Linked DNA regions of Anaeromyxobacter diazotrophicus. The protein of the gene in region 1 interacts with the protein of each later gene in a pairwise test. Links are inferred from orthologs where the notes say so. Each region holds a gene or a part of one and is shown on either strand. Other genes may lie near its edges. The genes, in order: HWY08_RS07350 and priA.

What was found.
Region 2: the proteins of HWY08_RS07350 (region 1) and priA interact in binary tests that used the Escherichia coli proteins (3 or more experiments, as listed by UniProt). The link is inferred for Anaeromyxobacter diazotrophicus from one-to-one orthologs.

The regions. Positions count from the first base shown.
Region 1 is NZ_BJTG01000003.1:293,327-308,770, reverse strand. Bases 6,245-9,239 are described here. They hold HWY08_RS07350 (single-stranded DNA-binding protein), read left to right. Parts: upstream 6,245-7,507; coding sequence 7,508-7,972; downstream 7,973-9,239. Other genes in these bases: HWY08_RS07345 (pentapeptide repeat-containing protein), read left to right, coding at 8,173-9,219; HWY08_RS07355 (TetR/AcrR family transcriptional regulator), read left to right, coding at 6,773-7,420; HWY08_RS07360 (TolC family protein), read right to left, coding at 6,245-6,642. Outside these bases: HWY08_RS07380 (ketoacyl-ACP synthase III), read left to right, coding at 1-424; HWY08_RS07375 (universal stress protein), read right to left, coding at 446-907; HWY08_RS07370 (efflux RND transporter permease subunit), read right to left, coding at 904-4,095; HWY08_RS07365 (efflux RND transporter periplasmic adaptor subunit), read right to left, coding at 4,112-5,338; more of HWY08_RS07360, read right to left, coding at 5,356-6,244; HWY08_RS07340 (tetratricopeptide repeat protein), read left to right, coding at 9,344-12,103; ATP-dependent zinc metalloprotease FtsH, read left to right, coding at 12,199-14,049; HWY08_RS07330 (NAD-dependent epimerase/dehydratase family protein), read left to right, coding at 14,091-14,816; RadC family protein, read right to left, coding at 14,839-15,444. UniProt on the Escherichia coli protein: Plays an important role in DNA replication, recombination and repair. Binds to ssDNA and to an array of partner proteins to recruit them to their sites of action during DNA metabolism. Acts as a sliding platform that migrates on DNA via reptation.
Region 2 is NZ_BJTG01000003.1:557,487-561,630, reverse strand. Bases 1,163-4,144 are described here. They hold priA (replication restart helicase PriA), read left to right. Parts: upstream 1,163-1,536; coding sequence 1,537-3,753; downstream 3,754-4,144. Other genes in these bases: HWY08_RS08565 (hypothetical protein), read left to right, coding at 3,803-4,144; HWY08_RS08575 (tellurite resistance/C4-dicarboxylate transporter family protein), read left to right, coding at 1,163-1,497. In the rest of the region: HWY08_RS08580 (hypothetical protein), read right to left, coding at 1-174; more of HWY08_RS08575, read left to right, coding at 430-1,162.

The DNA.
Region 1 (15,444 bases):
CGGCCTCGGCGCCGGCGACGTGGACCTGTGCGTGCCGCACCAGGCGAACCGGCGCATCATCGACGCGGTGGCGAAGCGGGCCGGGCTCCCCGCCGAGCGGGTCTTCGTGAACGTGGACCGCTACGGCAACATGTCGGCCGCGACCGTCCCGGTGGCGCTGGTCGAGGCGCTGGAGCAGGGGCGCGTCGCGCCGGGCGCCACGCTGCTCCTGCCCGCCTTCGGCGCCGGGCTCACCTGGTGCGCCCACGTCGTGCGCTGGGGCGACCGCACGGCGCCGCTCGAGACCTCGGGCGCGGAGCTGCCCCCCTGCGACCGCAGCGCGCTCGAGCTGGTGGAGGAGCTCCGGGCGCGCCGGGCGCGCTACCACGGGGCGGCGCGGCCCTTCATCGAGGAGGCGGCGCCGCTCCTCGCGCCGCGCGCCTGACCGGGCGGTGCGCCCGCCGCGTCAGCCGCGCTCGGTGAGCACCGGGCAGCCGGCGTTCGCCACCACCCGGGCCGCCACGCTCCCCAGCATGACGCGGGCGGCGCCGCGCCGGCCGTGCGTCCCGACCACGACGAGGTCGGCCCGGCGCTGCCGCGCCGCCTCGACGATGGCCTCGTCGGGGAAGCCGGTCACGAGGAGCGGCTCGGCCTCGACCCCGGCCGCGCGCGCCCGCGCCACCAGCGGCTCGAGCCGGGCCGCCGCCTGCGCGCGCACCTCGCGATCCCAGGCGTCGAAGCTCCCTACCGGCGCGTAGCCGAGCTCCGCCAGGGCCCGCTCCTGGTAAGCGTGCAGCACGTCGAGGCGCGCCCCCATCGCCCGCGCCAGCCCCAGCGCCCGCTCGAAGGCGGGCGCCGAGGCCGGAGAGAAGTCGGTGGCGACGAGGATGCGGCGGAAGACCCGCGGGTCGGCCGGGGCCTCGCTCACGGCTCGCGATCCCCGGCGGCGCGCGGCGGCACGGCGTCGTTGACCGCCTCGCCGGGCGGCCGGTGGAGCTCCTCCACGGCCGCGGCGTGCTTCTTCCCCCCGAACAGCCGCTCCACGAAGACGAACAGCGACGGGATGGTGAAGACGCCGAACAGCGTCGCCGCCAGCATGCCCGCCACCACCACCGTCCCCATCACCTGCCGCGAGGCGGCGCCGGCGCCCTCGGCCACCCACAGCGGGAGGCAGCCGAAGATGAAGGCGAAGGAGGTCATCAGGATGGGCCGGAGCCTGAGGCGCGCCCCGGTGAGCGCCGCCTCGAGGAGGGGCCGCCCCTTGTCGAGCTCGGCCTTGGCGAACTCGACGATCAGGATGGCGTTCTTGGCGGTGAGCCCGACCAGCATGACGAGGCCGATCTGCGCGTAGACGTTGTTGTCGAAGCGCCGGGAGAAGAGGCCGAGGTAGGCGCCCAGCACCGCGATCGGCGTGCCGAGCAGCACGCTGAACGGCAGCGACCAGCTCTCGTAGAGCGCGGCCAGGATGAGGAAGACGAACACCAGCGAGAGCCCGAGCACGGTGGCGGTGCCGCCCTCGGCGGTCTTCTCCTGGTAGGAGAGCCCGTACCAGGCGTACCCCATCTCCGGCGGCAGCCCCTTCGCCACCTCCTCCATCGCCTTGAGCGCCTGGCCCGAGCTGTAGCCGGGCGCGGGCGAGGCGATCACCTCGGCGGCGCGGAACAGGTTGAAGCGGACGGTGTACTCCGGCCCGGTCGTGTCGCGGACGTTCACGAAGGAGGAGAGCGGGACCATCTGGCCGCCGGCGTTCCGCACGTAGAAGGACTTGAGGTCCTCGGGCGTGCGCCGGTACTCGGAGTCCGCCTGGACGTACACCTTCCACTGCCGCCCGAAGCGGGTGAAGTCGTTCACGTACGAGCCGCCCAGGAACGCCTGCAGCGCCGCGTAGACGTCGGCGATGGGCACCCCCTGCTTCATGGCCTTCTCCTTGTCGACCGCGGCGAAGAGCTGCGGCACCGACGGGGAGAAGTTCGGGACGACGTTCTGCAGCTCGGGGCGCTTGCGCGCCTCGGCCAGGTACCGCTGCACGTTCTTCGCGAGCAGCTCCACCGGCCCGCCGCTGCGGTCCTGCAGCATGATGCTGAGGCCGCCCGACGAGCTGAGGCCGGGGATGGCGGACGGCGCGATGGCGAAGGCGCGCGCGTCCGGGATCTTCGACAGCTCGGCGTTGACGCGCTTCAGGATGGCGCCCGCCTGGAGCTCGGGGGTGGAGCGCTCCTCCCAGGGCGCGAAGCCGAGGAAGGCCGTCCCGAAGTAGCTCGCGCTCGCCCCGGACAGCGAGTAGTAGCCGGCGATGGTGGTGTAGAACTGCACCCCGGGCGTCTTCGCCAGCACCGCCTCGACCTTCTTGAACGCCTCCTCCGTGCGCTGCAGCGAGGAGGCGTCGGGGAGCTGCATCGCGACGACCGCGTAGCCGTTGTCCTCCTGCGGGACGAAGCCGGTCGGCAGCCGCCCGCCGACGAAGGCGGAGAGCCCCGCCACGCCGGCGAGCAGCACGAGCGGGATCGCCACCTTGCGGACCAGGCGGGCGTTGATGGCCACGTAGCGGTGCGTGACCCGCTCGAACCAGCGGTTGAAGGCGGCCCCCGCCCGGCCGAGCGGCCCGGCGTGCGCCTTCTTCGGCTTGAGCAGCAGCGCCGCCAGGGCCGGGCTCAGCGTCAGCGCGTTGAACGCCGAGATGAGGACCGAGATGGCGATGGTGAGCGCGAACTGCTGGTAGAGCCGACCGGTGATGCCGCTCATGAAGGCGACCGGGACGAACACCGCCGCCAGGATGAGCGCGATGCCGACGACCGGGCCCTGCACCTCGCGCATGGCCTGCTGCGTCGCCTCGCGCGGCTTCATCCCCTGCTCGATGTGGTGCTCGACCGCCTCCACCACCACGATGGCGTCGTCGACGACCAGGCCGATGGCGAGCACCAGGCCGAAGAGCGAGAGGGTGTTGATGGAGAACCCGAGCAGCGGGAACACGGCGAACGCGCCGATGAGCGAGACCGGGACGGTGAGGAGCGGGATGAGGGTGGCGCGCCAGCTCTGCAGGAAGACGAACACCACCAGCACCACCAGCAGCACCGCCTCGAGGAGCGTGATCAGGATCTCGTGGATGCCGGCCTTCACCGGGGCGGTGGTGTCGAGCGAGACCTCGTAGGCCAGGCCCGGCGGGAAGCGCCCCTTGAGCTCCTCCATGGTGGCGCGGATGCCGGCCGCCACGTCGAGGGCGTTCGAGCCCGGCGCCTGGAAGGCGGCGATGATGGCGGCCGGCTTCCCGTTGAGCGCGCCCATCATGGAGTAGGTGGCGGTCCCGAGCTCCACCCGCGCCACGTCGCGGACGCGCACGGCCGAGCCGTCCGGGTTCTGGCGGACGACCACCTCGCCGAACTGCTCCGGGGTGTCGAGGCGCCCCTGGGCGCGCACCGTGAAGGAGAACTGCTGCCCCGGCGGCGCCGGCTCCGCGCCCACCTGGCCGGCCGGGTTCACCACGTTCTGCGACCGGAGCGCGTTCTGCACGTCGGCCACGGTCAGGCCGAGCCGCGCCAGGACGTCGGGCTTGAGCCACACGCGCATGGCGTAGTCGCCGGCGCCGAGGTTCCGGATGTCGCCCACGCCCTTCACGCGGAGGAGGGCGTCGTTCAGGTTGATGACCGAGTAGTTGCCGAGGAACTTGGCGTCGTACCGCCCGTCGGGCGAGTAGAGCGCCACCACCATGAGCGGGAAGTTGAGCGACTTCTTGATGGTGACGCCGTAGTTCTTCACGTCCTGCGGCAGGAACGGCTGCGCCTGCGAGAAGCGGTTCTGGACGAGGACGTTGTCGATGTCGATGTTGGTGCCGACGTCGAACGTCACCTGCTGCTGCATCGTCCCGTCGTTGGCATTGGTGGACTTGATGTAGAGCATCTGGTCCACGCCGTTCATCTGCTGCTCGATGGGCGTCGCGACCGACTGCTCCACGGTGAGCGCGTCCGCGCCGGTGTAGACGGCGGAGAGGTTCACCTGCGGCGGGAGGATCTGCGGGAACTGCGAGATCGGCAGCCCGAGCATCGAGATGGCGCCCACCAGCACGGTGGCGATCGCGATGACGATGGCGACGATGGGCCTGCGGATGAAGAAGCTCGACATGGCGGTCTCCGTCCGCTCAGGGCGCCGCGGTGACGGGGGGCGCGGCCGGGGTGAGCGCGGCGGTCTGCGCCTCGCGCGCGGTGACGCGGACGCCGTCGCGGGCCGCCTGCAGGCCGTCCACCACCACCCGCTCGCCCTCCTTCACGCCGTCGAGCACGATGCGCAGCGCGCCCGCGCCCGGGCCGACCTTGACCTGCCGGAGCTGGACCTTCTCGTCCGCGCCGACCACCGCCAGCGTGTAGAGGCCCTGGATCTGCGAGAGCGCCTTCTCGGGGACCACCAGCGCGCCCTGGCCGACGCCCTCCTGACGCAGCCGCACCCGCCCGTACTGGCCCGGCCGGAGCAGCCGCTCGGGGTTCGGGAAGAGCGCCTGCAGCTGGAGCGTGCCGGTGGTGGGGTCGATCTGGCGGTTCACCGCCACCACCACGCCGCGGTGCCGGTAGACGGTGCCGTCGGAGAGGACCAGCTCCACGCCCGGGTCGCCGTCGACGGTCTCGCCGCCGCGGTCGAGCCGCGGGAGCTGCTGGCGGACCCAGGCCGCGTCGCGGGCGGGGAGCTGGCGGAGACGGCCGGGCGCGCGCAGGTAGTCGCCCTCGGAGAGCGGGAAGGTGACGCGGATGAGGTCCACCTGCGAGACGGTGGTGAGCAGGGTCGGCCCGTCGGCGCCGACCAGGTTGCCCGGGCGCACCAGCGCCAGCCCGGCCACGCCTGAGATGGGCGAGCGGACCTGGGTGTAGGAGAGGTTGAGCTCGGCCTGGCGCAGCTGCGCGCGCGCCGCCTGCACCTGCGCCTCGGAGTCGCTGTCCTGCGCCTGGGCGTCCTCCAGCTCCTGCTGGCTGACCCCGTCGACCTTGGCCAGCTCGCGCTTGCGGGCGAGCAGCGGGCGCGCGTGCGCCCGCGCGCTCTCGGCCCGCGCCACCGCGGCGCGGGCGGTGGCGACCGCCGCCTCGTACTCGCTGCGCTCGATGGTGAAGAGGAGCTGGCCCTCCTTCACCGGGGCGCCGTCGGGGTAGCGCTGCTGCTCGAGGAAGCCGCGCACGCGGGCGCGGATCTCGGCGTTCACGAAGCCGTCGAGCGTCGCCACCGCGTCGACGTAGATGGGCAGGTCGCGGCGCGCCACCGGGGCGACGGTGACCTCCGGCGCGGGCGGCGGCGGGGGCGCCTTCTGGCCACGGCAGCCGCCCAGGACGGAGAGGACGCCGGCGAGGGCCACGGCGAGGTACAGCTTGGAGCGGACGGGCATGGGATCTTCCTTCGGGCTCAGCGGTCGAGGAGGGAGCGGCCGGCGGCGAGCCGCAGCTGCGCCCGCCCGTTGACGAGATCGGCGTCGGCCTGGATGCGGTTCACGTCGGCGGCGAACGCGTCGCGCTGCGCCTGCAGGAGGTCGAGCTGCGTGCTGGCGCCCACGCGGTAGCGGTCGCGGGCGAGCCCCGCGGCGCGGGCGCTCACCTCGGCCTGCGCGCGTGCCGAGCGGCTGCGGGCGAGGTCGGTCTGGACGGTGCTCCACGCGCGGTGGATGGCGTCGTGGACCGCGAGGCGGGTCCGCTCCTCGCGGGCGCTGGCGACCGCCAGGCGCGCGTCCTCGGCCCGGATGCCGGCCAGGGTGGAGCCGTCGAACGACCAGGTCAGCGCGAGCACCCCCTGGTAGCTCCAGGTGTGCCCGGGGACGAGGCCGGGGGCGTTGGTGCCGTGCTCGGCGAGGCTGCCTGTGAGCGCCGGGACGAGCGTGAGCCGCTGCGCCCTGGCCTGCTGCTCCTGCGCCCGGCGCGCCTCGGCGGCGGCCGCCAGCGCGGGCAGCTCGGTGTCCGGGGGCACGAACGCCTCGAGCGGCGCCTCCTCGTGCAGGTCGTCCTCGAGCGCCGGCGCGGCGGCGAGGTCCGGGGCGAGGCCGGTCCGCGAGGTGAGCGCGCGGGCGTCGAGGCGCAGCCCCAGCTCCGCCGAGGCCAGCTGCTGGACCTGCCGCTCCACCTCGGCGCGGGCGCGGTCGACGTCCAGCCCCGCCACCGCGCCGCTCGCGCGCTGGTGCTCGGTGAGGGTGAGGTTCGCGCGCGCCACCTCGAGCGCGCGGCGCGAGGAGTCCACCAGGCCGAGGTCGGCGATCACCTGGTAGTAGGCCTGCGCCACCGCCCCTTCGACCTGGAGCGCGGCGTCCTGCTGCGACGCCTCGGCCGCCCGGGCGCTCCCGCTCGCCGCGCGGGCGCGGACGAAGCTCGCCGCGTCGAAGAGCGGCACGGTGAGGACGGCGTAGGCGTCGAGCTGGTTCGCCGGCGCGAGCGTGAGCGTCCCGCCGCCGGCGGGCTCCGAGACCTCGTACTGGTTCCGGGCGTAGGTCCCGCGCAGCGAGATCCCGGGGAGCAGCCGGCTCGTGGCCGCCGAGGCCTGGGCGCGCGACACCTCGGTCGACGCGCGCGCCTCGCGGTTGTCCGGGGAGGCGGTGCGGGCGCTCTGGAGGAACTCCGCCAGAGGCTGCAGCGCCTGGGCGCGCGGAGCTGCCAGGAGCGCCGCCGCCAGGGCGCCGGCGCGGAGCGCCGAACGGCTCGAGACCATGTGCGACCTGTCCTTGTTGCGCGGCCGGCCCGAGGGTGGGCGGGCCGGAGGGGAACCAAAACTAGACGGTACAGTTCATAGACGCCATCGGGCTTGACGGTCAAGACTGAACCGTTCAGTATGATGGGCGGTGACCGATAAGTCTGCGAAAACGCTCGCCCCTTCGGGGCCCCTCCCGCCAGCCAAGCAACGGCAGATCCTGGACGGCGCCCGGCAGGTCTTCCTGGACGTGGGGTTCGAGCGCGCCTGCATGGACCACATCGCGGCGCGCGCCGAGGTGTCGAAGGCCACCATCTACAACCACTTCCACGACAAGAAGGAGCTCTTCCTCGCCTGCATCCGCGAGCACACGCGGGTGAAGCACGAGGCGCTGGCCGCGCTCCTGGGATCCCCCTCCGGCGACGTCGAGCAGGACCTGCAGCGCTTCGGCGAGACGCTGATGGGCTTCCTCACCACGCGCGATGGGCTCGCGCTCCGGCGCATCATCCTCGCCGACATCTCCCGGTTCCCCGAGCTGGGCCGGGTGCTGTTCGAGGAGGGCCCGATCGCGCTGCGGCACCGCCTCGCCGCCTATCTCCAGGCGCAAGCCGGCGCGGGCGCGCTCCGGCTCGAGGACGCGCAGCTCGCCGCCTACCAGTTCATCCTCCTCTGCCAGGGCGACCTCTACCTGCCGGTGGAGTTCGGGATGGTGCGCGACCCGCCCGCGGAGCGCATCCAGGAGGCGGTCCGCGGCGCCGTGCGCACGTTCCTCCGCGCCTACGGTCCACAGCCGCGCTAGCGAGCGCGCTGTCGGACCCGGCTGCTACCTTCCCGTTCGTCGCCAGAACGCAGAGATCCAGGCGAAACGAACGAAAGGGGCATCGCCGTGGTCAACAAGGTCATCCTGGTCGGAAACCTCGGGAAGGATCCCGAGGTCCGGTACACCTCGGGCGGGCAAGCGGTCGCGAGCCTGCGCATCGCCACCTCCCGCAGCTGGACCGACAAGGCGTCGGGCCAGCGCAAGGAAGAGACGGAGTGGCACGACGTCGAGGTGTGGGGCAAGCAGGCCGAGCAGTGCGGCGAGTACCTGGCGAAGGGCCGCCAGGTCTACGTCGAGGGCCGCCTCAAGACCGACAAGTGGCAGGACAAGACCTCGGGCCAGGAGCGCTCCAAGGTGAAGGTGGTCGCGGACACGGTGCGGTTCCTCGGCGGTGGCGGCGGCGCCGGTCGCCCGTCGCGCGCGCCCTCCGAGGACGTCGGCGGCCCGCCCCCCGGCTTCGAGGAGCCGGCCGACTCCGGCCCGCACGGCGGCGGTGGCGGCCACGGCGGCGGGGACGACATCCCGTTCTAGCGGCGCCTCGCCGTCCCCGATCCTCGCCCGGCTCCAGCCGAGAGGGCCGGCGAGCGGGGCGCTCGGACTGCAGACGCCCACAGGACGGCCGAGAGACCTCCCTCTCGGTCGTCCTGTCGTTCCTGGGATCCCCTGCCTGGCGGAGGCCCTCCGGGAGCACGCGACGCCCGTTCCACCCTGAGTAGACTGTCGGCGAAGCCGTGCCGGCGGAACAGGACAGCGCGTTTTGGTCGAGATCTTGGCCGCGGACGACGGCGGTCGTCGCGCTGCTCGTCACGCTCGTCACGGCGATCCGGGAGCTCGGCGCCTACTGGTCCGACGAGCGTCAGAAGTGGAACGACCAGTTCCAGCAGTTCATCACGCTCGCCAGCGACTCGAATCCATCCAGGCAGGTGACCGGCATCGCCGCGGTCAGCGCGATGTGGAAGAACTCCACGCGCGACGACCACGTCATCGCCGAGCTCGTCTCCTCGCTGCTCCTGAGCGACTCCGAGCCGGTCCGGAACGGAGCCGCCAGCGCCATCGGAGCCTCGACGGCCTGGCGTCGGCACGGACACCGCTGCGACCCGGACATCTCCTCGCTCCTCTTCGGAAAGGGAGGCGATTGGGGCGTGGTGACGCGCGTGGCGCACATGCTGGGCGATTCGACCCGGCAGAAGCCTCTGCCTGCCGCAGATTTCGGCTGCCTCACCGGAGACGATCCCGACGCGGCCGTGCGAGCCTGCCGTGCGCGGCTCGCCGCTCGGCCTCACCAGCCGCTCTTCGCGACCCTGGGCCGTCCGGATCAGGTCCTCGAACAGCAGATCGACGCGGTGCGCGAAGCGGTGCATTCGGGCAAGCAGTGCCTGCGCGATGCAAACCTGCGCGGGTTCGATCTCAGGGGCGTCGCCCTGTACGGCGCCGATCTCCGAGGCGCGAACCTGCAGGACGTCGACCTCTGCGGCGCGACCCTGTGGAACGCCGACCTGACCTGGGCGTGGGGACTGGACGTGAACAGGCCGGATCGGCCCCCGGTCGCGAAGACCTCCCTCGCGCTCGCCAACGTGGGCGTGCGGCAGGGTCTCTCCGGCGAGCTCGTCGAGGCCGCGCTCACCCGCTGTCACGCCGTGGCGATGTACGACTTCGACCAGTTCTATCGCTGGTCCCAGGCTGGGTACGATCTGCCGGCCGCGGACCGGTGGAAGGCTTGGCGTGACGCCAGCTACCCCGTCGACCCCGACGGTCGCGTGCCGAGCCGCTTCAAGTGATGGCGTTTGGCTCGGGGAGCAGGAGCTTCGCGCCCTGCAGCCGTGCGCCGCCGTCGCACATGGGCGCCGTGCCATGATCGGGGGGTGACGCCGGGATCGGCGTGATAGGCTCGCCGGCCGCGGCATGGCCTCCGAACTTCCTCCCGCCATCGAGAAGTACCAGCGCATCCTCCAGGCCGATCCGCGCTCGCGCATCTTCGTCGAGCTGGCCCGGGCGCTGCTCGACGCGGGTGAGGCCGGGCGCGCGCTGGAGGTGTGCGAGCGCGGGCTCGAGCACCACCCCGACTCGGTCCAGGCGCGGGTGGTCGCCGCCAAGGCGCTGCTCGCGCTCGGCCGCGGCGACGAGGCGCTGGAGCGCTTCGAGCAGGCGGTCGCGGCCGACCCCGCGAGCCCGTACCCGTACGACCTGGCCGGCGAGGCGCTGGTGCAGGCCGGGCTCGGCGCGCGCGCCCTGCCGCTCCTCGACCGCGCCACGGCCCTGCACCCGGGCGACGCCCGCCTGCGGCGCTGGTTCGAGGAGGCGCGCGCCGCCGCCGAGGCCGAGGAGGTCTTCACCCCCCACCCCGCCGAGCCCGAGCCCCCCACCGCCCCGACCCCCGCCCCGGCGGCGGAGCCCGCCGTGGAGCCGGAGCGCGCGGCGCAGCCCGCAGAGCCGGAGCCGGGCCCGCGCGCCGGCGAGCGCCCGCGATCCCCGCCGGTGCTCACGCCGGCGCCGCCCGCAACCGCCGCCACCCCGCCGCCGCGGGTGCCGCCTCCGCGCCCGCCCGCGCTCCGCCGCGCTCCTCCTCCCCCCGAGCCGAGCACCCTCCTCTCCCTCATCCCCGACCTGCCGGGCGCGGCGCCCAGGCCGGAGGCGAGCCCCGCGCCCGTCCCGCTCCCCGCGCCGCGCCTCGACGACACCCGGTCCGGCACGTTCACCCTGCCGGGCACCTTCACCCTGCCCAGCCGGTCCAGCGCGCAGGAGGAGGCCGCCGCGCGCGAGGCGGAGGAGGCGGCGCAGACCTACGAGCACGAGCTGCGCGCCAAGCTCCTCGCCGAGCAGGCCGCGCGCCCTTCCTTCTGGCGGCGCCACGCGCTGGCGCTGGTGGCGGCGGCGCTGGCGGTCATGGCGGGGGCCGGCGCCGCCACCTACCTCACCGTGCGGGCGCACCGCCGCGCCGCCGAGGCGCGCGCCTCGGCCGGCGACGCACGCAAGGGGCTGGCGCGCGACACGGCCGGCGCGCTGCGCGCCGCGAGCGGCGTGCTGGCGCTCGTCCGCACCCGCGCGCCGGACGACCTCGAGGCGGCCGCGCTGGCGGCCGAGGTGGACGGGCTCCTCGCGCACGACTTCGGCGACGCCGAGGCACGCGCCCGCGCCGGCCAGCTCCTCGGCGCGGGCCGGGCCGGCGCCAGCACCGCCGCCGTGCGGTACCTGGTGGCGGAGCGCGGGGACGAGCGCGCGGCGGCCGAGGCGCTCTTGCAGGCCGCCGCGGCGCCGGGCGCGACGCCGCTCTCGGCCGCGCTGGCGGGCGAGCTCTTCCTCGCGCGCCGCGCGCCGGACCGGGCGCGGCCGCTCCTCGAGCAGGCGGCGCTGGCCCAGCCGCCCATGCTGCGGGCGGTGGCGGCCCTGGGCGACCTGGAGGCGCAGCGCGGCGACCTCGAGGCCGCCCTCGACCGGTACGAGGCGGTCCTGCGCGTCCACGCCACGCATCCGCGCGCGGCGCTGGGGGTGGCCGAGGTGCGGCTGCGCCAGGGCCGCGAGCTGCCGCGCGCGCTGGCCTCGCTCGAGGCGGTGGAGGCGGACCGCGACAGCCCGCCCGCGCTCGCCGACCGGCTGCGGTTCGACCTCGCCCTGGCGCGGCTGCTCGCGCTGGCGGGGCGCACCAACGACGCCGTGACGCGCCTCACCGCCGCGGCCGCGCGCGAGCCGGCCGACCCGCGGGTGGCGGCCGCCCAGGCGGAGGTGCTGGCGCGCGCCGGCGAGCTCGACCGCGCCCTGCGCGCGGCCGAGGGCGCGGCGCGGCTCGCCCCCGGCGAGCTCGCCTACCGCGAGCTCCTGGCGCGGCTGCAGCTCGAGCGCGGGCTGTACCGGCAGCTCCTCGCCTCGACCGCCGACGCGCCCACCCGCGCCCTGCGCCTCGACCGCGGCCGCGCGCGGCTCGCGCTGGGCGAGCCCGAGGCCGCGCGGACCGAGCTGGAGGCGACGCGCCGGGACGGCAAGACCACCCCGGAGGCCGCCGCCTGGATGGCGCTGGCGGAGCTCGCGAGCGGGCGGCAGAAGCAGGCGGCGGCGATCGTCTCCGCGCTGCTGGCGGCGCCGTCGCCCCACCCGGTCGCCCTGCTGGCCCGGGCGCGCCTCGACCTGTCGGAGGGCCGGCTCGCCGCCGCCGAGCAGGGGCTGCGCGCCGCGCTCGACCGCGACCCGGAGCTCGCCGACGCGCGCTGCGACCTCGGGCGCGTGCTGCGCGCCCGCAACCGGCTGACCGAGTCGCGCGAGCTCCTCGAGCAGGCGGTGGCGCGCTCGCCCCACCACGCGCCGTCGCGGGTCGAGCTGGGCCGGACGCTCCTCCTGGTGGGCGACGCGCCGGGCGCCGTGCGCGAGCTCGGCGCGGCGCTCGCCGAGCAGCCCGATCACCGCGAGGGGCTCGTCGCGCTCTCGCAGGCCGAGCTCGCCAGCGGCCACGCCGACGCCGCCCGCCGCGCCGGCGACCGCGCCGTCCAGCTCGACCCGCGCAGCGGCGCGGCGGCGCTGGCCGACGGCCAGGCGGCGGCCGCGCAGGGCGACGCCGCGACCGCCCGGCGCCAGCTCGGGCGCGCCGTCTCGCTGCTCGGGAAGTCGCGCGAGGGCCTCGAGGCGCGCCGCGCGCTGGCGGGGCTCGGCGCGAAGAAGAAGCCGCGGCGCTAGGCCGCAGGGCGCTCGCTCGGCCCGCGTGGCGAGGGCAGCTCCGCCGGCCCCGGCTTAGGTGATCGGCACGGCCCGCCGGCCGGAGGGGTGCCCCGATGAACCGAAAGCAGACCGGCTTCAACCTCGGCTACGCGCTGCTCGCCGCGCTGGGGGTGATGTTCCTCCAGGACTGGTGGGTCCACTCGCAGGCGGTGGTCACGCTGCCGTACAGCGACTTCCAGAAGCTCGTCCGGGAGGACAAGATCGCCAAGGTGGTGGTCGGGCAAGACCGCCTCTCGGGGGACTTCAAGGAGCCCATCCAGGGGAAGAAGCGGTTCGTGGCGGTCCGGGTGGACGCGGACATCGCGAAGGAGCTCGACGCCCACGGCGTCTCCTACGCCGGCGAGTACGAGTCGAACTTCCTGCCGATGCTGCTGTCGTGGGTCGTGCCCATCGGCCTCTTCGCCGCCCTGTGGATCTTCGCCGGGCGCCGGATGGCGAAGCAGCTCGGCGGCCCCGGCGGTGGGCTGCTCTCGGTCGGCAAGTCGAAGGCCAAGGTCTACGTCGAGACCGACACCAAGGTGACGTTCGCCGACGTGGCCGGGGTGGACGAGGCGAAGGCCGAGCTGAAGGAGATCGTCTCGTTCCTGACGGCCCCCAAGGACTACGGCCGGCTCGGCGCGCGGATGCCGAAGGGCGTGCTCCTCGTCGGCCCGCCCGGCACCGGCAAGACGCTGCTCGCGCGCGCCGTGGCGGGCGAGGCGGGCGTGCCGTTCTTCTCCATCTCCGGGTCGGAGTTCGTGGAGATGTTCGTCGGCGTCGGCGCGGCCCGCGTCCGCGATCTGTTCGAGCAGGCGCGCGCCAAGGCGCCGTGCATCATCTTCATCGACGAGCTCGACGCCCTGGGCCGCGCCCGCGCCTCCATGCCGGGGCTCGGCGGCCACGACGAGAAGGAGCAGACGCTGAACCAGCTGCTCGTCGAGATGGACGGCTTCGACCCGTCCGCCGGGCTCGTCCTCCTCGCCGCCACCAACCGGCCCGAGATCCTGGATCCCGCGCTCCTCCGCGCCGGGCGCTTCGACCGGCAGGTGCTGGTCGATCGGCCGGACCGGCTCGGCCGCGCCGAGATCCTCCGCGTCCACACCCGCAAGGTGGTGCTCGCCCCCGACGTGAAGCTCGACGACGTGGCGGCGCTCACCCCGGGCTTCACCGGGGCGGACCTCGCGAACCTCGTCAACGAGGCGGCGCTCGCCGCCACCCGGCGCGGCGCGGCCGAGATCGCGATGGTGGACTTCAACACCGCCGTCGAGCGGATCGTGGCCGGCCTCGAGAAGAAGAATCGCCTCCTCAACCCGCGCGAGCGCGAGATCGTGGCGCACCACGAGCTCGGGCACGCGCTGGTGGCGGCGGCGCTCCCGGGCTCGGATCCCGTCCACAAGATCTCGATCATCCCCCGCGGCATCGGGGCGCTGGGCTACACCATCCAGCGCCCGACCGAGGACCGGTTCCTCATGACGCGCGAGGAGCTGGACGGCAAGATGGCGGTGCTCCTCGGCGGGCGCGCCGCCGAGGACCTCGTCTACGGGCACCTCTCGACCGGCGCCGCCGACGACCTCTCCAAGGCCACCGACATCGCCCGCAGCATGGTGACGCGCTTCGGGATGGGCGGGACGCTCGGGCCGGTCAGCTACGAGCGCGAGCCGCAGACGTACCTGGGCCAGCCCTTCGGGCGCGAGCGGCTCTACGCCGAGGCGACGGCGCGGGAGATCGACGTGGCGGTCCGCGGGCTGGTCGAGGGCCAGCTCGAGCGGGCGCGCGAGGTCCTGACCGCGAACCGCGCGCTCCTGGAGGAGGCCGCGCGGACGCTCCTCGCCAAGGAGAGCCTGGCCGGCGCCGAGCTGGAGGCGGTGCTCGGCCGGGTCGCCAGGCTTCCGGTCCCGGACCTGCACCTCGTCCGGCGGCCGTGACCTCGCGTTCACGCAGTGAACGTCAGCAAGGAGAGACGTCGATGAACGAGTGCATCTTCCTCGCGGGAGCGTCGGGCGCGATCGGGCGGCGCCTCGCGCCCCTGCTCGTGGCGGACGGCTGGCGCGTGGTCGGCACCACGCGGTCCGCCGACAAGGCCCCGCTCCTGCGCGCGATGGGCGTCGAGCCGGTGGTCGTCGACGTCTTCGACGCCGCCGCGCTGCGGAGGGCCGTGGCCGACGCCCGGCCCGAGGCCGTCCTCCACCAGCTCACCGACCTCCCCTACGCGCTGGAGGCGAGCAAGATGGCCGACGCCCTGGTGCGCAACGCGCGCCTGCGGGACGAGGGCACGCGCAACCTCGTCGCGGCCGCCGTGGGCGCCGGCGCCCGGCGGCTCGTCGCCCAGAGCATCGGGTTCATCTACGCGGAGGGACCCACGCCGCATCGGGAGGAGGACCCGCTCCTGCCGGAGACGCACCCCCTGTACGGCGGGACGGTGACCGGCGTCCTCCGCCTCGAGCGGCAGGTGCTGGACGCGCCGCTGGAAGGCGTCGTCCTGCGCTACGGGATGTTCTACGGGCCGGGGACGGGCATCGCCGCTCCGGCCGGGCCGGGGTCGGTGCACGTGGACGCCGCTGCCAGGGCCGCGGTGGTCGCGCTCACGAGGGCGCGCCCCGGCGTCTACAACGTGGCCGAGGCGGACGGCGCCGTCGACGTCCAGAAGGCCGTCCGCGACCTGGGCTGGGACCCGAGCTTCCGGATCGCGTAGCGGTCGCGCGCTGGCGGCGGCCCTACCGCCGCCAGCGCCCCGCCTCGACGAAGGAGTAGTAGCCCGCCGCCGCCACGATGACGTGGTCGCGCGCCAGCACCCCCACCAGCTCGGCGGCGGCGCGCAGGCGCTCCGTGAGCTCCACGTCCTCCGAGCTGGGGCTCGGATCGCCGGAAGGGTGGTTGTGCGCGAACACCACCCCGTGCGCCCCCTCCCGCACCGCCGGCCTGAGCGCGTCGCGCGGCGAGACCGGGCACTGGCTGAGTGACCCCTCCGCCACCTGCACCGCCTTGAGCAGCCGCCCGCGGACGTCGAGCAGCACCACGTGGAAGCCTTCGCGCTCGGCGTGGGCGGCGTGGCGGAGCAGCTCGTGGACGCGGCCCGGGTCGAGGCAGCGCTCGCCGCGCCGGGGCGGCGACCAGCCGCCGCGGCGGCCCAGCTCGAACGCCGCCGCCAGCGCCGCCGCCCGCGCGAGGCCGATCCCCGGGGCCGTCGAGAGCTCCTCCGGCGAGGCCCAGGCCAGGGCCGAGAGCGGCTGCCGCTCCACCAGCCCGAGCGCGGCGGCGCGGGCCGAGAGGCCGGCCCGCCCGGTGCCGAGCACCAGCGCGACCAGCTCCGCGTCGGAGAG
Region 2 (4,144 bases), 260 kb from region 1 along the record:
GCCGATGGCGTGACAGGCGCCGCAGGGTGGCCCCCCCGCCGCGAGGCGCTGGGCGCCGATGAAGAGCCGCCGGCCCGGCCCGGGATCTCCGGCAGGAGGCTCGACCGCCAGGGCCGGCGCCGCGGCGAGCAGCGCGGCGCAGGCGGTGAGGGTTCGCCCGGCGCTCCCGAGCATGAAGGGCCTCCTTCGCGGCGCCGCGCTCGACGGACGGTGCGCGGTGGGTCCGCTCGGCCATGCTAGCCGTTTCGGGCGGGCGGCAAGCGACCCACTTGTAGCGTAGGCACTAATCGTGAATGCCATCGCCCCGGCGCACGCCCCGCTGGGCCGCTTTCGAAGGCGGGCGGCCCGGTCTACGCTCGGGAGGACCCGCAGGTCCGGACGCGCGTGAGCCCGCCTCCCCCCAGCGCTCTCCCGGAGCGACCTCCGCCCATGCCCGAGGCAGCCCCCACCACGCTGCGCCGGGCCGTCGAGGGCCTCCACCCCTCGTACTTCGCCCTGGTGATGGCGACCGGCATCGTCGCCATCGCGTTGCACCTGCAGGGCGCGCGGCCGCTCGCGCTCGCGCTCGGCGCCGTCGCCGCCGCCGCGTACCTCGCCCTGGCGCTCCTCACCCTGGCGCGGATCGCCCTCTACCCGCGCGCCGTCCTCCTCGATCTCGCCCACCACGGCCGCGCGGTCGGGTTCTTCACCACCGTCGCCGCGACGGGCGTGCTGGGGGCCGACCTCGTCGTCCTCGCCGGCCGGCGCAGCCTGGCGCTGGCGCTGTGGTGGCTGGCCGCCGTCCTGTGGCTCGGGCTCACCTACGCCGTGTTCACGGCGCTCACCGTCAAGGAGCGCAAGCCCACCCTCGCCGAGGGCATCCACGGCGGGTGGCTCTTGGCGGTCGTCGCCACCCAGGCGGTGGCGAACCTCGGCGCGCTGCTCCTGCCCGCCCTCGGCGGGCGGGCGGAGGCGATGTCCTTCGCGTCGGTGACGGTGTGGTTGGCGGGCGGGATGCTCTACGTGTGGATCATCTCCCTCATCTTCTACCGCTACACGTTCTTCACGCTCCAGCCGTCGGACCTCATGCCGCCCTACTGGATCAACATGGGCGCCATGGCCATCTCCACCCTGGCCGGCGCGACCCTGCTCCTCGGCGAGGCGCGGCAGCCGCTCGTCCACGCGCTGCTCCCGTTCGTGCGGGGGACCACCCTGCTCTGCTGGGCCACCGCCACCTGGTGGATCCCGATGCTGCTCGTCCTGGGCGCCTGGCGGCACGTCTACCGGCGCTACCCGCTCGCCTACGACCCGCTCTACTGGGGCGCCGTCTTCCCGCTCGGCATGTACTCGGTCTGCACCCAGCGCCTCGCCCAGGCGATGGGCTTGCCGTTCCTGCTGCCGGTCGCCCGCGCCTTCGCCTGGATCGCGCTCGCGGCCTGGTGCGCCGCGTTCGCCGGGCTGCTGCGGACCCTCGGCGCGGGGGCCGCGCGGCTCGGCCGACCGCGGGCGGGTACGTGAGGAGCGGGCCCGGCGGCGGACGCTGGTAGACTCGCCCCGATGCTGGTCCAGGTGGCGGTGGCGGCCGCGGTGCGCGGCACCTTCACGTACAGCGTACCCCCGGAGCTCGAGGCGCAGGTGGCGCCGGGCGCCCGCGTGGCGGTGCCGTTCGGGAAGAGCCCGCGCGCCACCGGCTACGTGCTCGGCTTCGCCGAGGCGGCGCCCCCCGGCGTCGCGCTGCGCGCGGTCGCGGCGGTGCTGGACGCCTTTCCGCTCTTCACGCCCGACCTCCTCGCGCTGGTGCGCTGGGCGGAGGGGTACTACCTGTGCCCGCCGGGCGAGCTCTACCGGGCGGCGCTCCCCCCGGGCCTCAACGCACGGGCCGGCGCCGCCGCCCCGCGTCGCCGCGCCGTCGAGTTCGCCTCACCCGCCGCCGGCGCGGCCGAGGCGCTCCCCGGGCTCGCCCGCCGCGCGCGCGCCCAGCACGCGGTGCTCGACTACCTCCTGGCGCGCGGCCGCATCCCGGTGGAGGAGCTGCGCGCCGCCTTCCCCGCCGGCCGGACCCCGCTCGCCGCCCTCCGGGACAAGGGCCTGGCGGTGATCGAGAGCGAGGCCGTCGTGCCGGACGGCGCGCTCCTCGCCAGCCAGGTGGCCCCGCCGCCGCTCACCGCCGACCAGGCCGCCGCGCTCGAGGCCGTCGCGGCCGCGCTCGACGCGCGCGCCTTCGCCCCCTTCCTGCTCCACGGCGTCACCGGCTCGGGCAAGACCGAGGTGTACCTGCGCGCCATCGCCCGCGCACTCGAGGCCGGGCGCGGGGCGCTGGTGCTGGTGCCGGAGATCGCCCTCACCCCGCAGCTGGCGGGCCGCTTCCGCGCCCGCTTCGGGGAGGCGGTGGCCCTCCTCCACAGCGGGCTCTCCGACGGCGAGCGGCACGCCGAGTGGCTGCGGCTGCGCCAGGGCGAGGCGCGCGTCTGCGTCGGCGTCCGGAGCGCCGTCTTCGCGCCGGTGCAGGACCTCGCCGTCGTGGTGGTGGACGAGGAGCACGATCCGTCCTTCAAGCAGGAGGACGGCCCCGCCTACCAGGCGCGCGACCTGGCCGTGGTGCGCGCCAAGCAGGCCGGGGCGGTGTGCCTGCTCGGCTCGGCCACCCCGTCGCTCGAGTCGCTGGAGAACGCGCGGCGCGGCCGGTACCGGCTGCTCGAGCTGCCGCGCCGCATCGACGACCGCCCGCTGCCGGCGGTCGAGATCGTGGACCTCACGAAGCTGCGCCGCGGCGGGCGGCCGGCGGGGCTCCTCTCCGCGCCGCTGGCGGAGGCGCTGCAGGCGACGCTCGCGGCCTCGCAGCAGGCCATCCTCTTCCTCAACCGGCGCGGGTTCCAGACGCTGGTGGTGTGCGAGGACTGCGGGCGGGAGGAGCGCTGCCCGCACTGCTCGGTCTCGCTCACCTACCACCGGCGGCGCGGGCTCCTCCTCTGCCACTACTGCGGCGCACAGGAGAAGGTGACGCCGGTGTGCCCCGCCTGCGGCGGCCCGCGCCGGGGCATCGGGGTCGGCACCGAGCAGGTCGAGGCGGCCGTGCGCGAGCTCCTGCCCGCGGCGCGGGTGGGGCGGCTCGACCGCGACGCGGTGGGCTCGGCCGACGACGTGGCGGCGGTGCTGGCGCGCTTCGCCAACCGCGAGCTGGACGTGCTCGTCGGCACGCAGATGGTGACGAAGGGGCATGACTTCCCCGGGGTCACGCTGGTCGGCGTGGTGCTCGCCGACACCGCCCTGGCGCTCCCCGACTTCCGCGCCGCCGAGCGGACGTTCCAGCTCCTCACCCAGGTGGCGGGGCGCGCCGGCCGGGGCGCCGAGCCGGGGCGGGTCCTGGTCCAGACCTGGAGCGCCGCCTCGCCCGCCATCGACTGCGCGCGCGGGCACGACTACGCCCGCTTCGCCGAGGGGGAGCTCTCGGCGCGGCGCGCGCTGGGGTGGCCGCCCTTCTCCCGGCTCCTGGCGGTGCGGGTGGAGGGCAGCGAGGAGGGGGCGCGCGCCTGCGCCGCCGCGCTGGCGGAGGCGGCGCGGCCGGCGCTCCACGGGGCGGGCGGGGTCTCGCTGCTCGGGCCCGCGCCGGCGGCGCTGGAGCGGCTGCGCGGGAAGAGCCGCTGGCACCTCCTGTTCCGGGCGGCGACGGCCGAGCCGCTGCGGCGCGTGCACGCGCTGCTGGCGCCGCTCGGCCGCCGGCCACCGGGCGGCGCGGCGGTGCGGTTCGACGTCGATCCTTACTCGATGCTGTAGGTGCGGCGCGCTCATCCGGCGGCGCGGCGCGTGTGGCACAATCGGCGCCGTGCCGCGGATCCTGCTCGTCGACGACGACCTCGCCGAGATCGCGGCCGTGAAGCGCGCGCTGGCCGGCGCGGGGCACCAGACGGTGCTCGCGACCAACGCGAGCGACGCGCTGGCCGCCGTGGCCGGCGGCGCGGCGGACGCGGCGCTCGTCGCGCCCGAGTGCGACGGCGGCGAGGGGGCGGCGGTCCTGCGCGCGATGGCGGCGCGGGGGACGCCGGCGGCGGCGCTGCCGCGGCCGCTCGACGCGAGGGCCGCGGTGGAGGTCGCGAGCGCGCTCGCGGCGAGCCCGCGGCGGCCCCGCGCGCCGGCCCCGTCCCCTTCGGCCGCTGGGACGAGGGAA